4 regions of the Paenarthrobacter sp. 10L420 genome follow, and region 3 is predicted to be linked to each of the others. Evidence: riboswitches for the same ligand, from Rfam matches in the RefSeq annotation. Region 3 holds a riboswitch; each other region holds the start of a gene.
What was found. Region 3 has a riboswitch for thiamine pyrophosphate ahead of thiC (phosphomethylpyrimidine synthase ThiC). Riboswitches for the same ligand answer to the same signal wherever they lie in the genome.

Region 1 (2,194 bases), on a different contig from region 3:
GGCGGCGTGGAGTTGCTGTCCTACCTCCGCATACAGCCAATAGCAGGGCAGGATTGCCGCCAGCAACACGGCGTAACTGCCGGAGGCTGATGTGGCCAGCAGGTGGTCCACGTACGACCTTGTCACGGGTCCGGTCTGTGTTGAGGCCGAGCGCGTGCTCAGCCAGTTCCGATGGAGCTCGGACTCCACTTCAAGGCAGAGTTGCGATGACTTCGCCCAGAAGAGCTGCTCTTCTTCAGTGGGGGCAAGTGCGCCTGCGCGCGCCAAAACCCGGGAGTAGCCGTTCAGGTAAATGGCGTCCTGGGCCAGGTAGTAGTTGAACTCGGGCTCCGGGAGCCGCCCGGACTGCAGGCCTTGGATGAAGGCGAGACCGTAAATCGCATCCAATTCCGGCGCAGCTTCGGCCCACAGCCGCGCGGCAAAGTCGCCGGATTTCCCGGATTTCCCAGCATGATTCAGCGCTGGCTCCATGTGGTGGAAGTGGTGGACCGGCCCGCTACCCTTACCTACCTTCAGCCCGTCGGCCGCCGCGAGGGCCTGCAGCAGCCACGGCTTTACCTCGCGGAGAGACGCCTCCCAGTCGCCGGTACGGGCTTGGACCGTGGCCAACGCCGAGGAGAGCGAGCACCCCGTTCCGTGGCTGTTCCTGGTATCAACGCGGGGCCCAGGCACCTCGATGACGTCCTGTCGCAGCAAACCGCTCGTATTGACCAGCGCATCGGGGCAGTCGTTTCCTGCCAAGTGGCCGCCCTTTACCAAAACCGTCGTTCCACACTCAGCAGCCAGGCGTTTACCCTGGTCAAGCGCCGTAGCCCAGTCGGGGGCTTCGGGCTCCCCCAGCAACATCGCCAGCTCGGGAAGGTTTGGGGTGACGAGATCCGCCAACGGCAGGAGGCTGCGCAGCGCAGTTTCAGCGGTCTCCCGCAGAAGGCGGTCGCCGCTGGTGGCCACCATCACGGGGTCAAGGACCACGACGGCGGGACGCACCTCTTCGAGCCAACTGCGGACTTCGTCGATGACGGCCGCATCACCCAACATCCCGATCTTGACCGCATCAATCTCAATATCGCTGCTGATCGCGTCCAGTTGCTGACGCAGGAACTCGACGGGCGGAACATGGACTGCACTGACGCCCAACGTGTTTTGGGCCGTCAAAGCCGTGATGGCAGCCATGCCATAGCCCCCGTGCGCTGCGATGCTCTTCAAGTCTGCCTGGATTCCGGCGCCGCCAGAAGGATCCGAGCCGGCAATGCTGAGCACCCTCGGATGTGGCCGGGCCGGGACTGCTCCCATACCCGCGGCGTAGACAGGGTAGACAGCGGAATTCGACGATGAAGCCATGGTGGACATCCCTTCGCCGGTGCTAACCGGACAGGTTCAACGGGTTTGGATCTCAGCCTGGCCCGTGCCCGGCACCCCGTGTCAGTTTCCTAGCGTAGCCCGGAAGCCCCTCGCCCCGGGAACCGGACAGCTTCGGGGAATCGATGTGACTGGCGGGCAACGAAAGAGCCCCGCAGTATCCGCCGTAAACGGATGCTGCGGGACTCTTTGGTTGCTTAGTGACTGGTTGCCCTGCTTACAACTCTGAAGCGGGAACTCCCACCCCAAGGATGATGGGTTCGTCCGCTACCTTCTTTTTGGCGGGCTCTTCCGCTGCCGGCGCCTTGGCCTCATGGGCAGATCCGCCTGCGGCAGCAGCAGTTACCTCGCGGTGTTCCACACTGGTTTCGTTTGCGGCACCCTGCGCCCTGCTGGCACTGCGGTTCCTCCGGCCACGACGACCACGGGAACGCAACGAATGATCGTGCTCATCGGTAATGCCAGCAGAAGCATTGGCAGGGGAAACGGCGGAAGCAGCCGCAGGTTCGGAAACCGAAGCCGTGGCCTCTTCCTCCGCAGCAGGTGCGGCACCAAGGTGCGAGAACGCCTCGGCCAGCAGGTCCAGGCTCATGGCCGGCTTGCCAGCAGTTGGTTCCTCATGGTGTTCCACAAACGGAAGAGCCACTTCTTCGCCACCGAAACGCAGAACAGGAGTGGCGCGCGCTTCCCGAACCGCAGCCTCATGACTGGCGGTATCAGGTGCAGCCGGAACGCCAGCCTCGCCGCTTGCAGCCTCAGGTGCAGATCCATCGGTGTGACCCTGCTGGCCTGCTGCACGGGCCTGCTCCTCCGCGCGGTGAACCTCGTCATCGTG
Region 2 (2,194 bases), on a different contig from region 3:
CCAACGTGGCGCCGGTCTTGTCCAGGCAGCGCTGCACGGCGTCGCGAACCTCAAGCACACCCACTGGATCCAGGTTGGCCGTGGGTTCGTCCAGCAGGATCAGCCCGGGCCGCATCGCCAGGATGCCAGCCAACGCAAGGCGCTGCTTCTGCCCGCCGGAGAGTGCCGCCGTCGGGTGATCCAGTGCCAAACCGCCGCCTGCAGCGCTGCGCAACCCAACGTCGTCGAGCGCTTCATGGACGCGGGCCCAAATTTCATCCCGGGGAACGGCCAGGTTTTCGGCGCCGAACGCGACGTCGTCACCCACCCGGGAGAGCACCACCTGGGTCTCCGGATCCTGCTGCATCAGACCTGCGCGGCCGCGCTGTTCGCGGGGAGCGACGCCGTCGATCAACAGCGAGCCGGTCTCGTCCGAATCGTCTTCCTCGTCACCCAGTACACCGGCGAGGGCATGGAGCAGTGTGGACTTCCCTGCGCCCGATGGACCCAGCAACAGCACACGCTCGTCGGGCTCGATCCGGAGATCGAGGTCCTGGATGGCGGGTGTGGAACGCCCGGCATGCCGCCATCCCCACCCTTGGGCGGTGATGGCGGCAGGCCGGACCTGGCCGCTGCTTTGCTGGTTGCTGCCTTCTTTCGCAGGCATTAGTTGAAGACGGGCTCCGAAGCAGCCTTGCGCGACGCGAAGGAGCTGAGGACGCCCGTCTTGGCCAGCCCGCGGGTGGCAACCCAGGACAGCGCGCCGGCGATGATCGCACCCGAAAGCGTGCAGAAGGCGATGTAGGCCAGCTTGTCGATCGCTTCGTAGGCGATGTTCCAGCCCCAAGGCAGGAAGGAATCGTTCAGACCGCAGAAGAGGCCCGCGCCAGCACCTGCGAGGAGTGCGGCGGACAGGTCGAACTTCTTGTACCTGAACGCAGCGAAGACGAGTTCTGCGCCCAGTCCCTGGAGGATGCCGGAGATGAGGACGGTGGTGCCGTACTGGGAACCCATGATGAGTTCGCCGGTGGCGGCGACGGCTTCGCAGAACAGGGCTGCGCCCGGCTTGCGGATGATGAGCATGCCCAGGACGGCCGGGATCATCCAGCCACCGGCGATCAAACCGGTGAGCGGCGGATACGTGGCGTTCATGGGGATGGATACGATTGCGGCGCCCTGGGACCAGGCCCAGAAGATCACGCCGCCGGCGATGGCAATCAAAGCTGCCACCACGATGTCTACAACACGCCAGTTATAACTGGTTTTCTTCACGCTTGCCGTGGTCATTTTTCTGCCTCCTGAGGTACAGGAGGGGAAAGTGCTCCCCGGAACTCCCGGCCGGCTTGCGCCGCCCGGTTCCGGACACTCTGAGAAGCTCGACTCCCTTGCGCCGGTACTAACCGGATCAGGTTCGAGGGTCTGCGGCTGTCCGCACTCTCAGCGCCCTCGCGTCTCCTGCATCTCTGCAAGGTCCGACGGCGGCGCTCCCCTGTCGTTATAAATCTGCCCTTATGGGCGTGTTTCAGTTTACACCTGTGGGTGTTCGTGGGAGGTGGGGGTTAGTCACAAAACGGTTGGTAACGAGACCTGAGAGAATGATCCAGCAGAATCGACGCGGCAAAGGGGTACTTCATGACGGACCTTCCCACTACGGACATCCCAGTTCCCCCAGCCCGCCTTGCCGCGAGCGTCATCCTGCTGCGGGACACCCCGGGCGGGCTCGAAGCCTTCGTTCAGCACCGGGTTACCACCATGGACTTCGCCGCAGGAATGGTGGTTTTTCCTGGAGGTCGCGTTGATGCCGCAGACCAGGGCGGATGGGATTACCCGGCGGAGTTGCTTGAACGGCATGCTGCAGACTGGCACTTGAGCTCCATCGCCGTCGATCCCGAACACGCCACAGCAAAGTCAGGCATGGTTCTCACGGCTGCCCTTCGGGAGGTTTGGGAGGAGGCCGGACTTGGCCTTGATGCCTCGGACCTGCGCCCTTGGGCCAACTGGGTCACGCCAACGGACATGCCCAAGCGCTTCGACACGTACTTCTATGTAGCCAAGCCTGCTCCGGAAGCAGAACCCCAGCATCAAACCACCGAAGCGTGGCAATCACTCTGGATGCCTGTTGGCGGGATCCTGACGGCTGAAGCTTCCGGTACATTGCAGCTGATGCCACCCACGTATTACCTGCTCAAGGAAATTGCCGGCCTCGGAACAGTGG
Region 3 (2,194 bases):
CAGTACCCTTTCACGGCGTCGCTCCCAAAGACGGGTCATGTGCTCGGCGTAGACCGGAAACTTAGGCGCGGCCTGGGCTGCGATATCCGGAAAAGTAGCGATGTTAATCAAGGTAGGAACGATCGGGACAGACTGCTCCACAAGACGGGGAATATGCCGGGGCAAGAGTCCTGTGGCGTGTTCAATGCAGTCAATCCCGGCGTCGAGCATGTCATCAATGGTGTCTTCAGCGAAGCAGTGGGCCGTCACCCTGGCCCCTTCGTCGTGGGCGGCCGCAATCGCATCCCGCACGACGTTCCGAGGGAAGGAAACCGAGAGGTCGCCCGTCCCGCGATCGATCCAATCGCCCACGAGTTTCACCCAACCGTCCCCGTCCCGGGCTTCCTTGCGGGCTGTCTCCACGAGTTCGTCCGGCTCCACTTCGTGGCCCAAACCACGCAGGTAACGCCGGCTCCGGGCGATGTGGCGTCCGGCGCGAAGAAGCCGTGGGAGATCCTCCCGGCGCTGAACCCAACGCGTATCGCTTGGCGAGCCGGCGTCACGGATCAACAACGTGCCGGCTTTCAGGTCGGCCTGCGCTTGGGCAAGAGTTGTCTGCTCATCAACCGCCCCGCCGACCCCAAGTCCAATGTGGCAATGGGCGTCCACAAAACCAGGAAGGACCCACCCATCCAGTACGGAATCCGGCGCAGCGACGGGACGTTCGAACGTGAGTTTGCCATCAACGGACCACAGCCCGTGCCGTTGATCGTCGCCTGCCACAAGCACAGGACCGGTGAATTCGATGATGTAGGCCATGCCAAAAGCCTAATCTGCCGATATGCCACAAACCTCCCGGATGGGTAAGCGCTACGACGATGACTGTGTCCCCGATCAGAGCTGTGGTAGCTTCGTCTACGACCACACGGGGGCCCCTGCAGGGGCTGAGATCGGACTGAAGCAGTCTGCGACCGTTGAACCTGTCCGGGTAATGCCGGCGAAGGAAGTGAGGAATCCTTTGAGCACCACCGAAACACAGCACAGCCCTGCCGAAAACCAGGCCAACATCAGCGAAAAGACGACGGAAACCGTCACACAGTCGCTGAAATCCCATTCGTTGGCTTGGCTGGAAGACCGCGCCCATGGCATCCGGGTCCCCGTCACGGAGATTGCACTGGAGTCCTCTCCCAACGGTGAGGCGAACGAGCCACTGCAGGTGTACCGAACTGCAGGTCCGGGCAGCGACCCCGTAGTGGGCCTGGAGCCCTTCCGCACCCGATGGATCGAAGACCGAGGTGATACCGAGGCATACTCCGGGCGGGAGCGGAACCTGCTCGACGACGGCAAATCAGCGGTACGCCGCGGCGCAGCCTCGCAGGAGTGGAAGGGGGCGCAACCGGTGCCCCGCCGCGCCGTCGAGGGTAAGACCGTCACCCAGATGCACTATGCCAGGCAAGGCATCGTCACGCCGGAAATGCAGTTTGTGGCGCTGAGGGAGAACTGCGACGTTGAGCTGGTCCGCAGCGAAGTGGCTGCCGGGCGCGCCATCATCCCCAACAACATCAACCACCCCGAGTCCGAGCCCATGATCATTGGCAAGGCGTTCCTGGTCAAAATCAATGCCAACATCGGAAACTCAGCGGTCACCAGTTCCATAGCCGAGGAAGTTGACAAGCTGCAATGGGCAACCCAGTGGGGTGCCGATACCGTCATGGACCTCTCCACCGGAGACGACATCCACACAACCCGCGAATGGATCATCCGCAACTCCCCCGTTCCGATCGGCACCGTGCCCATCTACCAGGCCCTGGAGAAGGTCAACGGTGAAGCCAACAAACTCACGTGGGAAATCTTCCGGGACACCGTAATAGAGCAGTGTGAACAAGGCGTTGACTACATGACCATCCACGCCGGGGTGCTCCTGCGCTACGTGCCCTTGACGGCAAACCGTGTGACAGGCATCGTCTCCCGTGGCGGCTCGATCATGGCCGGGTGGTGCTTGGCGCACCACGAGGAGAACTTCCTCTACACGCATTTTGATGAGCTCTGTGAAATCTTCGCTAAGTACGACGTCGCCTTCTCCCTGGGCGACGGATTGCGCCCCGGTGCCACGGCTGACGCCAACGACGCCGCGCAGTTCGCCGAGCTCGATACGCTTGCAGAGCTGACCCAGCGGGCTTGGGAATTCGATGTGCAGGTGATGGTTGAAGGACCC
Region 4 (2,194 bases), 340 kb from region 3:
GCCATTGAGTTTGATGTTCATGGTGTGTCCTTGGTTGCTGGTTGGAGGCGGTGATCCGGCGTTGCCGTAAATCGATCAGGGGTGAAGTTGGACCATCGGGGATCGGCTGACCCGCTGATCAGCCCGCCGACGATTCTGGCGGCCACAGGCGTCAACAGGACGCCATGGCGGAAGAACCCGGTTGCGATTACGAGACCGTCGATGGTGCCCGCGCGCCCGGCAACGCGTCCCAGTAATGGTGCGTTGTCCGGAGTGCCGGGCCGTGCGCGGGCTGTCACTTCCAGCAGTTCCAACTCCGCCACCGCAGGCACCAGGACTTGGGCGTCCCGCAGGAGTTGGTAGACGCCTCCGGCGGAGACTGCATTGGTGGAGGCGGATAGTCCGTCCTCGCGCTGGGTTGCTCCAATCACCACGGTGCCATCTTCCCGGGGCACGATGTAAACGGGCACCCCGCGGACAATACCCCGGATGGTGGATGTGAGGAGGGGCTGGAGGTGGTGGGGGACGCGCAGCCTGAGGATGTCGCCGTAAACGGGCCGCAGGGGCAGACTGAGACCTTCGGGGAGATTACCGATCCTGGCCGCGTCCAGCCCGCAGGCGATCACAGTTTCCAAGGCCGCGACTGCGCCAGAAGCCAGTTCAACCCCGGAGACGCGGTCCCCATCCCAGAGCAAACGGGATGCGTGGAACGGCAGGGCGAAACCGTCCTCCGCTCCGGAGACCCACGTTGCGTCACCTGGTCCGTGGGCTGCCAGCCCTTCCATGAGGCATCGTGCAAGCCGCCGCGGGTCCACTTGGTGGTCGGCCGGTATGTCGAAGGCACAGGAAATCTGTGGACTCAGCAAAGGCTCACGTTGGCGCGCCTCCCGCAATGACAATGGCTCCACGTGCAGGCCCGCGGCCTGCTGGACTGTGCGGAGGTCTGCGAGGGCGCGGCGGTCGGCGGCGTCGGCACCAACGGCGATTGTCGGCGTCGTGCGGTATCCGGTGGCTGATTCGCCGCCATGGACGCTCCGGATGAAAGCGGGCCACAGTTGGGAGGATTCCAGCATGAGTTCCAGGAGGTGTTCCTCCTGGTAGTGGAGTTCGCTGACCGGAGCCAGCATCCCCGCGGCAGCAAACGTCGCACCGGCCGCGGGGGTGGGATCAATGAGGACCACCGAGCGGCCCTGGCGGCGCGCTTCGTGGGCGATGCCAAGGCCAACGATGCCGCCACCAATCACTGCAACGTCTGCCTGCAAGGGGGTTTGGCCGGATTCTGCCATGTGTTTCCTTCCCTACGCCGGTACTAGCCGGATCAGGTCAAGCGGTCGGCGCTGAAGCCCTCTCAGCCGGACGGTCATATGACGCTGTCACGGCTCCCGCAGTACGTGCCCAGTTTAGAGGAACTACTCTGGTTTCCATGACCCAGCATGATGTCCACACCACTGCCCGCCTTTACTTATGCACTGATGCCCGCAAACGCCAAGGCGATTTCGAAGACTTCGTCGACGCCGCGTTTGAGGGCGGCGTTGACATCATCCAGCTTCGCGACAAGACGCTCGAGGCCGCTGAGGAGCTTGAGGTACTGGAGGTTCTGCACAACGTTGCCCAACGGCACGGACGGCTGTGGGCCGTCAATGACCGCGCCGATGTTGCCAGTATTTCCGGGGCTCCGGTGTTCCATATCGGGCAAAAGGACATCCCCCTGCCCGCTGCAAGGCATCTCCTCCACGACCGCACCGTGATCGGCCTTTCCACCCATACGCCGGAACAGGTTGACGCCGCTATAGCTGCCTCCCCTGGCAGGAGCGGACTGGACTATTTCTGTGTTGGTCCGGTGTGGGCAACGCCCACAAAGCCCGGCCGTGAAGCAGTCGGGCTGGATCTGGTCACATATGCCGCAGAAGCCGTAAAGCGCGCGGATGCGGAGACCGTAGGTGGCGTCCTCCTCCCCTGGTTCGCGATTGGCGGCATCGACCTCACCAACATTGAACAGGTGGTGGCTGCGGGAGCGAACCGGATCGTCGTGGTGCGGGCCATTACTGAGGCGGAGGATCCGACGGCGGCGGCAAAGACTCTGCTGGAAGCGCTCGACGCCGGATAATCACCGCCGGCGCCCTGGCGGCAGCCGAGGATATGCGAAAGTCTCTTAAGCCGTGAGCCCGAGCCCGGACATCCGTCGACCATGCCGCTCGGCAAGTTCAGCGGTAAG

Region 1: another riboswitch for thiamine pyrophosphate. It lies ahead of AC1DD5_RS18300 (bifunctional hydroxymethylpyrimidine kinase/phosphomethylpyrimidine kinase); the one in region 3 lies ahead of thiC (phosphomethylpyrimidine synthase ThiC).
Region 2: another riboswitch for thiamine pyrophosphate. It lies ahead of AC1DD5_RS14855 (ECF transporter S component); the one in region 3 lies ahead of thiC (phosphomethylpyrimidine synthase ThiC).
Region 4: another riboswitch for thiamine pyrophosphate. It lies ahead of thiO (glycine oxidase ThiO); the one in region 3 lies ahead of thiC (phosphomethylpyrimidine synthase ThiC).

The regions. Positions count from the first base shown of each region.
Region 1 covers NZ_JBFTJK010000014.1:62,228-64,421, reverse strand. Annotated here, with positions in the region: gene AC1DD5_RS18300 (bifunctional hydroxymethylpyrimidine kinase/phosphomethylpyrimidine kinase) at 1-1,341, opposite strand, end outside; TPP riboswitch at 1,333-1,430, opposite strand; gene AC1DD5_RS18295 (Rne/Rng family ribonuclease) at 1,577-2,194, opposite strand, start outside.
Region 2 covers NZ_JBFTJK010000009.1:110,220-112,413, forward strand. Annotated here, with positions in the region: gene AC1DD5_RS14850 (ABC transporter ATP-binding protein) at 1-646, opposite strand, end outside; gene AC1DD5_RS14855 (ECF transporter S component) at 646-1,266, opposite strand; TPP riboswitch at 1,344-1,480, opposite strand; gene AC1DD5_RS14860 (NUDIX hydrolase) at 1,612-2,194, shown strand, end outside.
Region 3 covers NZ_JBFTJK010000001.1:1,084,513-1,086,706, reverse strand. Annotated here, with positions in the region: gene AC1DD5_RS05130 (amidohydrolase family protein) at 1-798, opposite strand, end outside; TPP riboswitch at 895-1,002, shown strand; gene thiC (phosphomethylpyrimidine synthase ThiC) at 998-2,194, shown strand, end outside.
Region 4 covers NZ_JBFTJK010000001.1:740,289-742,482, reverse strand. Annotated here, with positions in the region: gene thiS (sulfur carrier protein ThiS) at 1-21, opposite strand, end outside; gene thiO (glycine oxidase ThiO) at 18-1,265, opposite strand; TPP riboswitch at 1,258-1,375, opposite strand; gene thiE (thiamine phosphate synthase) at 1,403-2,086, shown strand; gene AC1DD5_RS03605 (ferritin-like fold-containing protein) at 2,132-2,194, opposite strand, start outside.